DNA from 3 places in the Brumicola blandensis genome. Region 3 is predicted to be linked to each of the others. Evidence: predicted binding sites of a transcription regulator. Region 3 holds the regulator's gene; each other region holds the start of a gene.

Region 1 (5,657 bases), on a different contig from region 3:
AAATTCAAGCTATCAAGAGTCTCGTTGAGCGCATTGACGATATCATTTTGAAGCCTCAATAAGACTTATCATTTATAAATTTAATAGGAAAGCCCATGGAAAGTAAACAACTCAATATATTTGTAACCGGTGGTGCAAGTGGAATCGGCTTTGGTATTGCCGAACATTTGGCTGGCGAAGGTCACCATATCGTCATTGCTGATATTAATGATACTGCGGCTAGCAATGCTGCTGAGAAGCTAAGCGCAAAGGGATTGTCAGCACAAGCTATTGCAGTAGATGTGTGCAATGCCGCACAAGTGGCCTCCCTGCCTGCAAGCCTGGCACCACTTAAGATAGATGTGTTAGTTAATAACGCAGGTATTCAACATGTCAGCAAATTAGAGGATTTCCCAGCAGATAAGTGGCAGTTGCTCATTAATGTTATGTTGGTTGGCCCAGCGCTTTTGACTCAAGCCTTTCTACCTCATATGCGCGAACAAAACTTTGGTCGAATCATCAATGTTGGGTCAATTCATTCAGTCATCGCCTCTCCATTCAAGTCAGCCTATGTTGCTGCCAAACACGGTTTACTAGGGTTTGCAAAAACAGTGGCACTTGAAACGGGTGACGTTGATGTGACGATTAATACGCTCTGCCCTGCTTATGTTAAAACGCCTTTAGTTGAACAGCAGATTTCGGCACAAGCAAAGGAGAACAACATGTCCGAACAGGATGTCGTTGAGAAAATCATGCTCGAGCCTATGCCTAAAAAAGCGTTTATTGAAATTGAAGAGTTAGCACAAACCGCGTCATTCTTGATTTCTCCAGCCGCAAAAAATATGACGGCGCAAACAATCATATTAGACGGCGGTTGGACGGCTCGATAAATACCAATTATCAGCACAATACGCTTGCAACTGCCTCACATTTAAGTGAAAGTTAGCACATATTCGCCGCGTTAAGTGAGAAACTGAAATATGAGCTATACAACCGTTGGCCTAATAGGGAAAACAGACCACGAAGGTAGCCGCGTCAGTCTTAATGCTTTGGTGACTGAGTTAAAAGAACGTAATTGCACGATTTTAGTAGAAGCACGCATTAAAGAAGAACTCGATGATCGCTCGTTAGAGGTTTGCGCTTTAGAAACCTTAGGAGAGCGAGCTGAGTTAGCGATTGTTGTAGGCGGTGATGGTTATATGCTCGGTGCTGCTCGTATACTCGCTCAATTCGATACAGATGTTGTTGGCGTTAACCGTGGTAATTTAGGCTTTCTGACTGATATCAACCCAGAAGATATTACCCGTCAAATCGCCAATATTTTTGAAGGTAAAGTGCACCGCGAAGAGCGCTTTTTGTTAGAAGCAAACGTCTTCAGAGAAGATAAACATCAAGAAACTAACGCTGCCGTCAATGAGATAGTTCTGCATCACGAAAAAGTGGCTCATATGATGGAATTTGAGTTATACGTCGACAATCAGTTCGTATTTAGTCAGCGCTCCGATGGTATTATTTGCGCTACTCCAACAGGTTCAACGGCTTACTCCTTATCCGGTGGTGGTCCTATATTGATGCCACAACTTGATGCACTCACTCTCGTTCCGATGTTTCCTCATACACTCAGCAGTCGACCGATCGTTGTTGATGCGAAAAGCGAAATCACACTGAAAGTGTCAAATGTGAATACCGACAATTTACAAGTGAGTTGTGACAGTCATATCGTGATTTCCTTGAAGCCCGGTGACGAAGTGCGAATTAGAAAGAATCCAAACAAGCTAAACTTAGTGCACCCTTTAGATTACAACTACTTTAATGTGCTGAGAACAAAGCTTAATTGGGGCAGTAAGCTTTACTAATGCAAGATCGTATTCAAGCACTGTATGAGCTATCAAGAAAGAACGAACGACTGATTATTGGCCTGATGAGCGGAACATCCCTCGACGGCTTAGACATAGCGCTTTGTTCTTGTTCTGGAAGCGGCAGAGACACCCAAATATCTTTATTGGCATTCGAGACCCAAGCTTATTCTTCAGAGTTTAGATCAGCAGTATCTCAAGTATTCGCAAAGCAAGCAGTAAAACATGACCTTATTTGTTGGTTAAATGCCTACATTGCACGTGAACATGCTGCAATGGTAAACCAATTCTTGCGTAAACATGAATTCCAACGCGATGATATCGATTTAATTGCCAGTCATGGGCAAACCGTTTATCACCGTCCTTTGTCACTAACCAGTATTGAGGGCCACATATCCAATGTCCCCTCTCATTCGCCTTGCAACAGCACACTACAGCTAGGAGATGGTGACCATATTGCCTCCCTAACAGGGATAATAACCCTCAGTGACTTTCGGCAAAAACACATTGCTCACGGAGGTGAAGGTGCGCCGTTGGCAATGTATGGAGATTACTTGTTACTTGCAGACAAACGTGAGAACCGATGCTTAGTCAATATCGGTGGCATTGCTAACTTCACGTTTTTACCCGCCAATAGTGCGTTTTCAGATACTGTTTGTTCTGATATAGGGCCGGGTAACACATTAATGGATGCTCTTGTGCAGCAAGCTCTTGGCGAAGCTTTTGACCGAGATGCGAGACTCGCGCGCACTGGCAAAGTCAATAAAGCCCTGTTCGCACTACTATGCAAAGAACCCTATGTTTGCGCCCCTTTGCCTAAAACCACGGGTCCTGAACTATTTAATTTGGCATGGTTATCAACCATTCAAGCCAATCATGACTTAACAGAACTCCCATTGGAAGATTTGCTCGCAACACTAAATTACTTCAGTGCTTGGTGTATTGCTAGCCACATCGAAAAATTAGACCGCCCCGTCGAGGTTTATCTGAGTGGCGGTGGCGCGCACAACCCATTGCTATGCGACAACCTAAAAACCCTGCTCGGTCAAACACTGCATACTACCGACGAGCTGGGGCTAGATGGAGACGCTAAAGAGGCCATACTCTTTGCCCTGCTGGCGAATGAATGTGTTTCCGGTAAGCCTACTAGCTTTGGTACAGGTGATACAGCGAACAATATCGCGAATAATCGACCTGTTGTAAGTATGGGCAAAATTTCTCTACCAGACTAGGGCTTACCTAATCATTTCTTTTTTTACTTTCACACAAAACCATTCTTTACATACAGCAAAACACTGTATATATTAACAGTGCACTCATAATCGGAAAAAATACAATGTTAGCGCATATTTCTGTCAAAAATTTCGCCGTAGTAAAACAAATTCAAGTTGATGTTGCACATGGGTTGACCGCAATTACAGGTGAAACCGGCGCAGGTAAGTCTATCGCTATTGACGCGCTTAGTTTATGTCTGGGCGATAGAGCCGATGCATCTAGTGTTCGCAAAGGTGCAGAGAAAGCAGAAATAATCGCGCATTTTGATATTGCCAAGGTTCCACTAGCCAAAGCATGGTTATCGGAACACGAGCTAGAACAAGAAGATAACCCTAATGAATGCTTTATACGCCGTGTAATCAACCAAGAAGGCCGATCAAAGGCATTTGTAAACGGTATCGCTGTATCATTAAACCAGCTGAAAGCCTTAGGCCAGTATCTAGTCGCTATTCATGGTCAGAATGCACATCAGCAACTTCTCAAAGTTGACAATCAACGTCGTCTTTTAGATACCTTTTCCGAACACACAAACTTATTATCGTCAGTGTCGACAGCCTTTCATAGCTTAAAGTCGAAACAGGCCGAGTTGAATCAGTTACAAGCTGAGCAACAACAACGTAATGATCGTAAAAACCTACTAGAGTACCAAGTTGCAGAGCTTGATGAATTTAGCATTGAAGAAAATGAATTTAGCGAACTAGAAATAGAGCATAAGCGCTTGAGCAATAGCCAAACTCTACTTGAACAAGCTCAATTGAGCTTTCACCAGTTATATGAAGGCGATGAGTTTAATGCTTTATCAGCCATTCGTTCGTGTATAAATAACCTGTCTGAGATGCAAGAACATGACTCGCAGCTATCACCCATTGTTGATGTTCTCTCCGAGGCAGCAATACAAGTAGACGAGGCAGCACAAGAATTAAGGCAATATAGCGAACAATTAGAAATCGATCCAATGCGCATGCAGCAAGTTGAACAGCGATACAGCCAAGCAATGGATCTCGCTCGCAAACACTATGTCTCTCCTGAAAACCTGTACGCTAAGCATATGGAGCTGGCGAATGAATACGCCAGTTTGCTAAAGGATGAAGACAGCTTGTCGGAATTGGTCATAGAATGTGAAGCGCTATTCAATGAATACAATCAACAAGCAGAGCTTCTTTGTGAGTCACGTACCAAGCACGCAAGTGTATTAGCAGGTAAAATTCAAGCTTATATTAGCGAAATGAATATGCCTCACGCTAAGGTAAGCATTGACGTTAACCATAGTATTGAGCAGGCACCGAGTGCGAATGGTCGTGACCATGTGCAAATAAAGGTCTCCACTAACCCTGGTCAGGCAGCTGATGCATTAGATAAAGTCGTCTCAGGGGGTGAGTTATCTCGAATCGGTCTAGCAATACAAGTCATTACTGCTAGCGGTAACAATATCCCTACGATGATATTCGATGAAGTAGATACTGGTATCAGCGGTCCAACAGCGTCTATTGTCGGTCGCTTGCTACGCAAGCTTGGTGAAGTATCACAAGTCATGTGCGTCACTCACTTACCGCAAGTTGCCGCACATGGACATAACCAAGTTTTTGTGACAAAGCTCAGCGATGGAGACTCCACAGAAACGAGAATGTTGAAGCTGTCTGAGCCAGAAAGAGTTAACGAAATCGCCCGCTTGCTAGCCGGTGATAAATTGACCGATACAGCAATCGCCAATGCAAAAGACTTGCTTAAATTGTAGTTCCAGCTTTGGTTTAGGACACAAAATACCCCAAACCTCCAGGACGAAAGCAAAATAGAACTAATTAAGAGTTGAATGGTCTCAGTTTAGTGGGTAGCATCTGCCCTCAGTAGAAACGAGGTAATTCCTATCTCACTTAATAGTACAGATTAAATTTTACGCAATGGCGTGGTTTAGCAACACAAACTCGGACAAATAAATGAAGTTAACGCACATCCTCATCATCTTAACGATAGTTTTTTCAACAACAGCGTGTAAAAACTGGATATATCGTATAGATATCCCTCAGGGCAATTATCTGGACGACCGCGACGTACAAAAACTGCGTATCAGTATGACCAAAGAGCAAGTTATTTATGTACTTGGGCACCCTGTAGTAGAAGATTCGTTTGATCTTGATACTTGGTATTATGTTTACGAAATGAAACGTGGCATGAGCAAACGTGGTGAAGACTTCAAGAAAGAGCTGATTATCCGCTTTGAGGGTGACAAGTTAGTTGAAGTGGTAGGCGACTTTGAATTGTCAGAAGAGTTTAATACACCGCTAGATGCTTAATTATCGAAGCGAAGGCGCAGTCACGAAGGTATTGCGCCCTCTTCGCTTGGCTTGATACATCGCAGCGTCTGCATCTTTAAACAACCTATCCTTTATTTCTACTGAGTTTTCTCCCTCTTCTATCATACTAACAGATGTGCCAATAGATACTTCCAAGTCTATAAGCTGGATGTCCGTCAGAATATCTCTACAGGCTTGTGTCAGCTCCTCAGGCTTTGCGTCGTACATAACAATAGCGAACTCATCCCCAGATAGG
Region 2 (5,657 bases), on a different contig from region 3:
CATCAAAACGCCCTTGGCCGATAGCACTTGCGCTAAGTAAGCCGCCAATTGATAAAGCGAAGAGCGCTTTCAAGCTTAAATTTTTCATCTTGTGTTCCCTTGATTTCTTTTGTTTTATGTTCGTATTATCTAATTGTATCTTTCACTACATAGTGTAATTACGCTTGTTCTAGCGACACAGTAGATTCGAAATCTACAGTATTAAGATCAATTTTGAACAGCGCTTTTTTCAGAAGTATAGTCTAAACAATCAGAAGACCTGCTTAAATCTAAAAAAATCTCATCTATTTAAGTAATCACGTTATTCAACAAAAGCAAAACGAGGAATAGGCTCACCCTCGATCATGACATCCTCAGCAAACATCTCCAAAGGTCTCACCCAAAGGCTTTGTTCACCATATAAAGGTTTGTATACTACAACATAACTGCCGTCCTCGGAGTGCTGGGCGACACCCATTACTTGGTAGTCTTTTCCCTTATAATGTTTGTACTTACCCGGCTTAATTTCTTTCTGGCTAATGTTCATTCTATTAGCCTACAAGTAAGTGTTTACAAACACGTTGACCGGAGCTGCTGTTGGCTTACCGTGTTGCCAATCAAGATTTTCCACACCACTACCGGCTATATCAACGTGTGTATATGGCAATGGAAGTGTGCTATTTGCCTCATGTTGATCAAGACCGGAGGCAATGCTTAAGAATGCCATCGGGAATTGATGTCCTCTGACCGTCGTAACAGATGGCGCATTATTTGACGACAGCACATCATCAGCTTTGGTGCGAGGCTTAACAAAATTAAAGTCTTCTCGTCGAGAAAGTGAGGGTTCAACTGGATCCGCGCATAATTCGCCCTGCTCGAAGAGCGATTTAGCAACGCCTAATGCGCGAGCAGGTTTATTTTCGACTAATGCGGTATAGGGACCAAAGGCAATAGCAGCGTGGCCGGTTAAAGTAGCCACTGAAAATAACTCAGGATTAACAGCATCTTTAGCATCTTCACGTAAGTGTGAAAGTAGATCTGCTAGCAACATACGCCCTTCAGCATCAGTATTACCTACTCGCACTCGAATACCAGCATGAGAAGTGATAATTTCATCCGGTATAAAGGCCTCGGCACCAATACTATTTCTAACAGCACCGATTTCAACAATCACTTTCAGCCCTTTTGGTGCGAGCAATGAAACTGTTTTCATGAAGCCAGCAACACCCGCGGCGCCGCCTTTATCACGACTCATGCCTGCCATATGGCCGTTAACTTTCAGGTCTGCGCCACCGGTATCAAAAGTAATCCCTTTACCAGCAAACAAGAGAGTTTTGTTAATTTCGCCTTCGCCCTGGTAAACCATGCGAATAATTCTAGGACGATGACGTTCCACCTCAATCGACGCTCTGGCAACCGCATGCAATAATGGGTAATCCTTTAATATTGCTTCATGATCTGAGATGACTGAGACTTCAACGTTAGAATCCTTGAATGCCTCCAAGCAATAGTCAGCAAAGCCTGGAGGAGCCATACGCTCAGGCTCTGTACCACAGAGATCCCTGGCTACTCGTTTGCCTGCCTCAATGGCATTTAAGCGAGAAACATCAAAATCAGGATCAGAATGCAAAATACCGAGTTCTTGAAGTGGTTCGACTTCGTTCTCTCCAAGCGCCTGTCGAGCCTCCAAAGGCTGCCATAAGCCTTGGCAAAGCCCAAGAAATGCAGCTTCAATCGCATTGACGTAAGTAGCTTGCATAGGCGCATTTAAGCCATGCAGATTCACTTCAAGCAAGGGTTTACGAATACCCGAGTCTATAAGGGTCTGAGCGACATTCTTAGCCGCATCAAATATTTGTCGAACATCATCATAGTCACGATCTAAAGCACCTGATGGCACGTGTATGACTCGATTTCCAGGAACGCTCTGATTAGGAATGAGTACAGCCTGTTCACCTACTCGTTTGTCTAAACGTTGGTGAAGTTGGATAGCACCTGACAAATCTGAGTAGAACTGACTAGAAAAGGTATTGCTCAACAGAATAAAAGCATCATAGTTATCTGTTAAGCCAGTTGTGCTCGTTTCTAACACTGCTTTTGGAAAAGGCATGGAAATCTCCGTTGGATGATTAGGCGCGTTTATTACTTACACATCTTGTAAGTTCATATGCATTCGCACACGTTAGTGCACGCCATATAGCGCACTTATTTTGGTGCATATGTAACATTGCAATTAGCTTAAAGCAAGGGCAACGACATCTGATCTGTATTGAGTATGTCTGTAAGAGATACGTGAATACCGACTAATCGGACGTTTTTTCCTTCCCCACGCAGAAATGCTTTAGACACCAAATTGAATAATGTTTGCTCATCGACGATAAGGCCTTGTTGCTCTACTGTTGTTTGCTGAAAGTCACTGAACTTAAGTTTGACACCTAAAGATTTTACTGGCGCTCTTTGTTTGGCGTTGATGCGTTCCATCAAGGTAGGTAAAAGTTTGCTGACGACGGCCTGACATTCTTCAAGACTGGTCAGATCTTGATCAAGTGTTCGTTCAACACCAATCGACTTGCGCTTCCTATTCGTAGATAAACGCCGTTCATCAATAGCGTGAGCTCTCTTCCAAAGAGACGCGCCAAACTTCCCAAAGTGCTTGTGCAGCTTTTCGATAGGAAAAGTACGGATATCTTCACACTTGTATAGACCCAATTTATTCAGCTTTTCTAAGGTTACCTTGCCAACTCCGGGGATTTTTTTTAGCGGTAGCGCTTTTACAAACTCGTCAAGCTGGTCGGGTGCGATCACACAGATACCGTTCGGTTTGTTTTCATCACTAGCTACTTTTGCCACAAATTTGATAGGTGCAACACCGGCGGATGCCGTCAATCCGATTTCTTGTTCAATCGCTCGGCGGATATCTTCGGCAATGTAAGTCGCGCTGCCGTTAAACAACTCAGAGTCTGTTACATCGAGAAAGGCTTCATCTAAGGAGAGTGGTTCGATTTCATCCGTGTAGCGCAGGTAAATAGCTTTTATTTGATCGGATACTTCTTTGTACACCGACATTCTGCCTTTTACTAAGGTTAAATTCGGGCATAAGCGTAAGGCAGTTGCGGTAGCCATTGCAGACCGGACACCAAATTCTCTGGCTTGATAATTACAAGTCGACACCACACCTCGTCGATCAGCACTGCCGCCAATAGCGATGGGTATATTGCGGAGCTCAGGATTGTCACGCATTTCCACTGCAGCGTAAAAACAATCCATATCAATATGAATAAACTTTCTCATTATTGTGGCTTGCATCAACTTCATTAACAACTGTATAAATAAACAGTTTATAACAATTTAGAAGAAAAACCATTACTAAAAGCAAAGGTCCTAGGTAAGGTTTGTAAATAAGCAAGGAGGTCGATTTTAGAGCGCCTCATTTGCTGAAAATATGTACATATCATTTTTCATTAAACTTATGCTACTATCTAAAAGTGCCTTTAGGAGAGTTAAGTGCTTTTTAGATTCACCCTTATCCTGTTGTTATCACTCAATACATACATAGTGTTGTCTGCACAATTGGCCGCAAAGCCAGCAGATAATGACCCTACCACAATAGTGCTAGGCCTAACGGGCTTTGCACCTTACAGCACAATAGATGAAGAAACAGGGCAATGTTTTGGCTCGGGCTTTGACATTACCCAAACTCTTCTTTTAAGCGATAACTTTAAAGTTAAACCTTTTTGTGCAGCACCGGCTCGAGTGTATCGGAGTATTGAAGAAGGTAAAATTGACCTTACTGTTAATATCAAGTCAACCAATGCCTTAAAAGATAAAGTCTCATTTACCAAAATCCCCTTCGACAAACTCAAACTTAATCTTTATTCGAAAAATGAGCAAAGTAGCAGTAAAACAGTGGCTTCAATTAGGGGTTATGATTATGAAGGTCAGAGACGTAAGATGGAGGAACAGGGGTATAAATTTGTTGACGTGCCAAATGCGGACAACGCCACAAATTTGTTTTTAAATGGCCGCACATCTCACCTTTTATCTTATGAGAACCCCTATATACACTTTCTAAATCAATTAGATAGTGAAACCAGAACCTCATATGAGCAGATTGTACAAATAGAGTATCTCACCTCAGTGCCAACGCACTATGCAATTAGCAAGTCGTCTCCTCACCATGACTCACTGGTAGCAGCCTTTAATCGGATTGATGAGAAAGCATTAGCGGACCAACACTTTATTAGTCAAGTGATAGCTATCATTCATCCATAAGGTTTTCTTCACCCTCTCAATGCTGCTCCTACAAAATCTTATTGTTTTGCCACTCTTTAATTTTTTCCTGTCGTTTTTCTTCTCGTTCCATACGAGCTTTTTTTCTATCGCACGGTTCTGGACAATCACAGGCTTTAGAAATACCTAAAGCGCCAAGTCCACCACAACTACCAGCAATCGTTTTCTTTTGTAGAATGTATCCAACTGCCATGGCTAATACCATCAGCAGGAAAAATCCAAATGCTAAAATGAAAGTACTCAAATTGACCTCGATTAATTATCTAATTAGTGACGTTTATTAAAGCGTCGCTATTGTTGATTTTGTATCAGTGCTTCAAAGCTCGGCGAGGAATACTCAACAAACTCTTCACCTTCTTTTAAGACCATGAACACCGATAAGTTATTTCGTTCTGCTAAGACTTTCGCCTTCTCTGGCCCCATTACATTTAGGGCCGTTGCTAAACCGTCTGCTGTCATAGAGGACGGATGAACCACAGTAACCGATACTAAGTTATGTGTAATTGGATAACCGGTGTTTGGATCTATTAAATGACTATAACGCTTGCCGTCATACTCAAAATAAATCCGGTAATCACCTGATGTGGCAATCGCATTATTACCAATACTGAATATCTTCTGAGCTTCTCGCTGCGTGCTTATGGGCTTTTCTACTGCCACACGCCATGAAGCACCATTCTTTTTCTGGCCAGCAACTCGCATTTCACCGCCAATTTCGACCAAATAATTATCAATATCGTTTGTCTCTAGTATATCAGCTACAACATCGACACCATAGCCCTTGGCAATTGTTGATAAATCGATATAAACCGACTTATGTTGTTTGGTAACGACATCATTTTCCAAGGTAAACTTGTCGATACCCACAAACTCCCTCACTGCCATCAGTTGCTCTCGGCTTGGTATGGTCTCAGGACGCTTGTCAGGGCCGAACCCCCACAAATTGACTAAAGGACCAACGGTCACATCTAAAGTCCCTGAGCTTAGCTTATTCAGCCTGATAGCTTCGTTTAGAACGAGAGTTGTTTGCTCTGATATCGGAAAAGGGGTATTTGCCGGTGCTTTGTTCAACAAGGATAATTCTGAGTTCGGATCGTACGTCGACATCAGGGCGTTGACTTGTATGAGAGCATCGTCAATTTCAGCCTTAAGCGCTGGCAAAACAATATTATTGTCTTGCGGATCTACAAACTTGACAGTGTAGGTCGTACCCATCGTTTTCCCATAAATGACTTGCTCACTGGGTTGAGGAGACGAACAAGCGACAAGTAAGAAGCTAAGACAAAGAAAAACGGATAAAGCTTTCAAAATGCACCTTCAGTAGTATAAATATTGTATTACTTTGGAAAATGTCTCAGCAAAACAAAAAAAGCAATTGTGAGTTGGCT
Region 3 (5,657 bases):
AGATCCCTGCCCACTATGGTCATTCCCACTTACTACTGTCATTCCCACTTACTACCGTCATTCCCGCGAAGGCGGGGACCTAGATTCCTGCCTTCGCAGGAATGACATACCTTCGCAGGAATGACAAAGCTTCGCAGGAATGACAAGCCTCCGCAGGAATGACAAACCTCCGCAGAAATGACGTGCCTCAGATCTTTTCCAAATGCTGCACTATTTCCGGCCAAACCAACTCGTTAATCACTTCTTTCATGGCTAAACTGTCTTCTGAGAATTCAAGCGTGCCATCATCAAGTGTGGTGAGCAGCTTATTTTCTCGTAGGGCATTCACGAAACTTCCCAATACGTTCTTGTCGTAGAACTCAGGTGAACTCATGCCATAAAGGGTTGAAAGACGTTCGGCAATAACACAGCTCTGTTTCTCAAGTTGAGTACGGCCGAGTGACTTCTCTTTCTCAAGCACACTGAGTACAACTGCGTAGCGTTGCCAAGTTTCTTGCATTGCTCGGCTGAGTAACCACGCAGAATGGAAACTATCGTCGCTGGAAGCTGGTGGCGCTAAGTAGCGGCCACTTTGTACTAACAAGCCTTGGGCTTTCATCTGTGATATCAATGTGTCGGCATACTCACTCGCTTGCTCTAATGACAAATGCATGAAGAACTCGCGTTTCAGCAAGGGATACATGCGTTCAACGATTGATATGATTGCGGCTTTTTCTTTTTTCTTAGCACTGAAAATAACCGCCATAATTAAACTAGGCAAAGCAAAAACATGCATGATGTTATTACGGTAATAGGTGAGTAATACTGCATTGTCAGGCTTTGTCGCAACGAGTTTGCCGTACTCATCTTCCGACTGTTCAAAACGCTTTAGGGCCAGTGTTGTTTGAACCAACTCGATAGCGTCTTCGTCTGGCATGGTGAAGTCGCCGCTAAACGGTGCGTTTTTAAGAAGTTCGAGGTAGTCACTGATAGCGCGAGTTAATTCTGACTCGCTCATGATCTGGGTTTTTGACGATAGCAAACATAGCGCTACTAAAGCTGTACCATTCAATGCCGCGGCACGATTGATTCGCGTCATAATAGTATCTGCAAGCTTGTTCACGGCAGGCGTTAACCACGTTGGTTTTTTATCTGGATCATCCACATTAACATCGCGCCACTCTTTCACGTTCTCATCTAAGAATTGATTAATAAGTAGTGGCTCGCCGAAGTTTACGAAGCCCTGACCATAATTTTTCAACTTACGAATGGCAGAGAAAACTTGTGTTGGCGATTCTTTTTTCTTCGACTTGCCTTTCAATTCTTTTTGGTAACTTTTTACTTCCATAACGTGCTCATAGCCCAGATAAACAGGGACAATTGAGACTGGACGATTGATACCTTTTAAGGCGGCTTGTAAGGTCATTGCAAGCATGCCGGTCTTTGGTGGTAGCAAGCGACCTGTTCTCGAGCGCCCGCCCTCCGGGTAGTACTTAACTGAATAGCCTTTGTTAAATAGCAATTCTAGGTATTCTCTAAACACAGCGGTATAGAGTTTGTTACCGGCAAAACTGCGACGTAGAAAAAACGCACCACAACGTCTAAATATCTTACCCACTGGCCAAAAGTTTAGATTAATACCTGCAGCGATATGCGGAGTCACTAGGCCCTCATGATAAATAACATAGGTTAATAATAGGTAATCCATATGTGAGCGATGACACGGTACATAAATGATCTCGTGGCCGTTTTGAGCCAGTTCTCGCACGCGATGAGCGTGTCCGACATGTATGCCGTTATATATTTTATTCCAGATACGCCCAAGCACTCTATCGCCTATACGAATGAGACCTTCGCGATAGTCGGCCGCAACTTCATCAATATAAGCTAAGGCTTTTTTCTTTGCTTCATCAGGGCTGATGTTTTTTTGTCTGACTTCTTCTTGCATGGCCAATTGAATAGAGTCGGCACCGAGAAGTGAATTGTATAGAGTCGAGCGTTCTAAAAGCGTTGGGCCTGACATTGCTTGACGTTTTCGCTGAAAGTGAGTCCTCGCTACTCGTACTAGCTTCTGAGATATCTTTTGGTTAGAGCCATGTAATTGGGCCATCTGTTTAGTGGACACAGCTTTACTGTAACTAACGATGTTGTCACGACCTAAGAATAGTAAAATGAATAGCTTTCGTAACCAGCTTGGCGATGCTCTATCAGCAAGTAATTGCGCGAATCCGGAGGACTCTTTGCCTGCTGAGCGACCCCAAGATATTGATACAGGCACAACCTGCAAGTCTAGTTCGGGATTTTCTCTATGTAATAGAAACATTTTTGTAAATACGTCTTCAATAGATGTTTTCTTTACTTTTCGGGAAAATAGGCTTTGAGGACGATTGATATAATAGCAGCGCTTATGCTCCTCACCTAAGAACCCTATGGGCGATATGGGATTGGGTAAACCTAAGCCTGCAGCTGACAATTGCAAGGCAACTAAATCGGTAATCGATTCAGTTTGAATTAAGTATAAAAGGGGCTTCTTTTTATCAATACCGAGCTCTGACTCGATGTTAGTAGGCACACTCTTCACTGAAATTAGCCAGCGAATTGGCAGTGTAAAAAGCTTTCGCAAAAAAGCGCGTACGCCACTCATGTATTCTTCCTAATATAAAAATTAACCTGACAATAATAACATGACAGCGATAATTTATATTAATTCCTTGAAAAACAAACGTAACAAAAGACAAATTGATGATTGCCATTTATTCGATCCTGTATATACTTACACCTAACTGTATAGAAAAACAGGCTGTTTATGCGTCCACTAACTCCAAGACAACAAGAAGTGCTCGACCTAATCAAAAGCACCATGATCGACACGGGTATGCCCCCAACTCGCGCAGAAATTGCACGAAATTTAGGCTTTAAATCTGCTAACGCAGCGGAAGAGCATCTAAAAGCACTGGCGAAAAAAGGCGTGATTGAAATTATGCCGGGTACTTCGCGCGGTATTAAACTGAATTGTGCACTTGAAGATGAAGTGGAAGAAGGTTTACCGTTAATTGGTCGTGTTGCAGCGGGTGAACCCATCCTAGCAACAGAACATGTAGAGTGTCATTACAAAGTCGACCCAGATTTGTTCAAGCCAAGCGCCGACTTTTTGCTTAGAGTCGATGGCATGAGTATGAAAGACATCGGTATTCTCGACGGCGATATATTAGCGGTTCACAGAACAACTGATATTCATAACGGTCAGGTTGTCGTCGCTCGTGTTGATGAGGATGTTACGGTAAAACGGTTTGAAAAACGCGGAAGCCAAGTACTACTACATGCAGAAAACGACGCTTTCTCACCGATTAAAGTCGATTTAGCTTCACAACCATTCAATATAGAAGGTATTGCAGTTGGTGTTATTCGTAACTCTGATTGGATGTAAACATGAGTTAACTCTTCTTTCTACTCGACATATACCCAACTAACCCAAGCACCGCTTTCAGCCGGTTCTTGGGTTTTTTTAAATAAATCAATCGCTTCTTCCCTCTTCATTAATTCCGTCTCTGCTTGAGTTACTTATCAATTCTTTATTGTTTATTTATTGCGCATTAAGCAAATAGGGAATAACCATATTCATTCAAATTGCAAAAAAACACTAGACTAAGTAGGGACTTTGTTTAATCATTAGGCATTGATTTACATATCATTAAAAATAATAACAAAACCTTTACATTGGAGTGTAAAAATTGAGCGCTCTAATGTTGTTATGCAAAGGAGTATCAGAGTGAAGCGAATTTCAACGTTGCTAGTAGGCGCTATGCTGGCGCTTAGCAATCCGGCAATCGCGACGACTGCTGCGGAACGATCAGATATTAACTTACGCGAAGGCGTTACCGATATCAGTGCACAAGTATATGATTTACATATGCTAATGTTCTGGATTTGTGTAGTCATTGGTGCCTTGGTATTCGGCGTTATGTTCTATTCCATGATAGTTCATCGCAAGTCAGTGGGCGCTAAGCCAGCGAACTTTCACGAGAATGTAAAGGTTGAGGTGCTTTGGACAGTAATCCCTTTCATTATCCTTATTGCTATGGCTTGGCCCGCGGCGAAAACCTTAATGGCGATGGAGGATACCAGCGAAGCAGATATTACTATACTAGTCACTGGCTCCCAGTGGAAGTGGCATTACAAGTACCAAGAAAACCCAGATGTTGAATTCTTTTCTTTGCTGGCCACTCAGCGAGAGCAAATTCAAAATAAGTTTCCTAAAGGTGAAAATTATCTTCTTGAAGTTGACCGACCTTTAGTCATCCCTACGGGCAAAAAAGTGAGATTCCTAATTACTTCAGATGATGTAATTCATTCATGGTTTGTGCCTGATTTTGCAATTAAGAAAGATGCTAACCCTGGTTTTATCAATGAAGCATGGGCGAATGTTAACGAACCTGGTATTTACCGTGGTGCATGTGCAGAGCTATGCGGAAAAGACCATGGCTTTATGCCGGTGGTAGTCATTGCAAAAGAGCCGGCAGAATACGACGCGTGGATAAAAGAGCAAGAGTTAGCTGCCATACGTGCAAAAGAAGAAGAACAACGTTTACTTGCGATGAATATGAGTATGGAAGAGCTAATGACCCAAGGTGAGAAGGTTTACAACATTGCCTGTGTCGCTTGCCACCAACCAAACGGTGAAGGTCTTCCACCCACATTCCCTGCTTTGAAAGGCAGCGCGATTGCATTAGAGAAGCAAAACATTCCAGCGCACATTGATTACATCATCAACGGCAAAAACAACATGCCTGCGTTTGGTAAGCAGTTGAGTATGTCTGAGATTGCGGCGGTAGTGACTTACGAGCGTAATGCTTGGGGCAACAACACTGGCGACATGGTGCAAGCTAAAGACGTCAACGCTGTGATAAACGGTCAATAGGAGGTCATCACGATGAGTACAGATACAGTTAAAGATAGCCAAGACACTCACGCTGCTAGTGATGGCGCACACGACGACCATCATCATGAGCATCATATTCCAACAGGGATAACCCGTTGGTTGTTTACGACTAACCACAAAGACATAGGTACATTGTATTTGTGGTTCGCATTCATTATGTTCCTCGTGGGTGGTGCAATGGCGATGGTTATTCGCGCAGAGCTCTTCCAACCAGGACAGCAAATTGTTTCACCTGATTTCTTCAACCAAATGACAACAGTGCATGGGTTAATTATGGTCTTTGGTGCAGTTATGCCTGCCTTTACCGGCCTTGCAAACTGGTTGGTACCAATGATGATAGGTGCGCCGGATATGGCTTTACCTCGCATGAATAACTGGAGCTTCTGGATACTGCCATTTGCCTTTTTAATTCTGCTTTCATCGCTATTTATGGAAGGCGGTGGCCCTGGCTTCGGTTGGACCTTCTATGCGCCTTTATCTACTCAATATAGTAACGACAGCACTGCCTTGTTTGTGTTCTCTGTGCATATTATGGGTATTTCCTCAATCATGGGCGCGATTAACGTTGTCGTTACCATCTTAAATATGCGTGCTCCAGGCATGACGTACATGAAGATGCCGCTGTTCGTATGGACGTGGTTGATTACGGCGTTTTTACTTATTGCTGTTATGCCAGTCTTAGCCGGTGCGGTTACGATGGTACTGACCGACAAATACTTCGGAACAAGCTTCTTTGACG

Evidence for each region. Region 3 encodes LexA, which represses DNA repair genes until DNA is damaged. Its sites were predicted from a motif close to TACTGTATNNNNATACAGTA; they were not measured.
Region 1: recN (DNA repair protein RecN) is a predicted target of LexA. The motif match lies at 3,129-3,148, and genes of this name have one in related genera.
Region 2: dinB (DNA polymerase IV) is a predicted target of LexA. The motif match lies at 3,299-3,318, and genes of this name have one in related genera.

Annotation. Positions count from the first base shown of each region.
Region 1 is NZ_JAVRIE010000001.1:1,149,421-1,155,077, forward strand. It holds gene RM544_RS05035 (extracellular catalytic domain type 2 short-chain-length polyhydroxyalkanoate depolymerase) at 1-62, shown strand, start outside; gene RM544_RS05040 (3-hydroxybutyrate dehydrogenase) at 96-869, shown strand; gene nadK (NAD(+) kinase) at 960-1,835, shown strand; gene RM544_RS05050 (anhydro-N-acetylmuramic acid kinase) at 1,835-3,067, shown strand; gene recN (DNA repair protein RecN) at 3,172-4,845, shown strand; gene RM544_RS05060 (outer membrane protein assembly factor BamE) at 5,045-5,401, shown strand; partial or broken gene RM544_RS05065 (GGDEF domain-containing protein) at 5,402-5,657, opposite strand, start outside.
Region 2 is NZ_JAVRIE010000008.1:18,843-24,499, reverse strand. It holds gene RM544_RS16665 (MBL fold metallo-hydrolase) at 1-88, opposite strand, end outside; gene RM544_RS16660 (DUF1653 domain-containing protein) at 302-526, opposite strand; gene RM544_RS16655 (M17 family metallopeptidase) at 536-2,089, opposite strand; gene dinB (DNA polymerase IV) at 2,218-3,270, opposite strand; gene RM544_RS16645 (type 2 periplasmic-binding domain-containing protein) at 3,484-4,251, shown strand; gene nqrM ((Na+)-NQR maturation NqrM) at 4,280-4,513, opposite strand; gene RM544_RS16635 (FAD:protein FMN transferase) at 4,561-5,577, opposite strand.
Region 3 is NZ_JAVRIE010000006.1:151,450-157,106, reverse strand. It holds gene plsB (glycerol-3-phosphate 1-O-acyltransferase PlsB) at 188-2,623, opposite strand; gene lexA (transcriptional repressor LexA) at 2,786-3,406, shown strand; gene coxB (cytochrome c oxidase subunit II) at 3,782-4,897, shown strand; gene ctaD (cytochrome c oxidase subunit I) at 4,910-5,657, shown strand, end outside.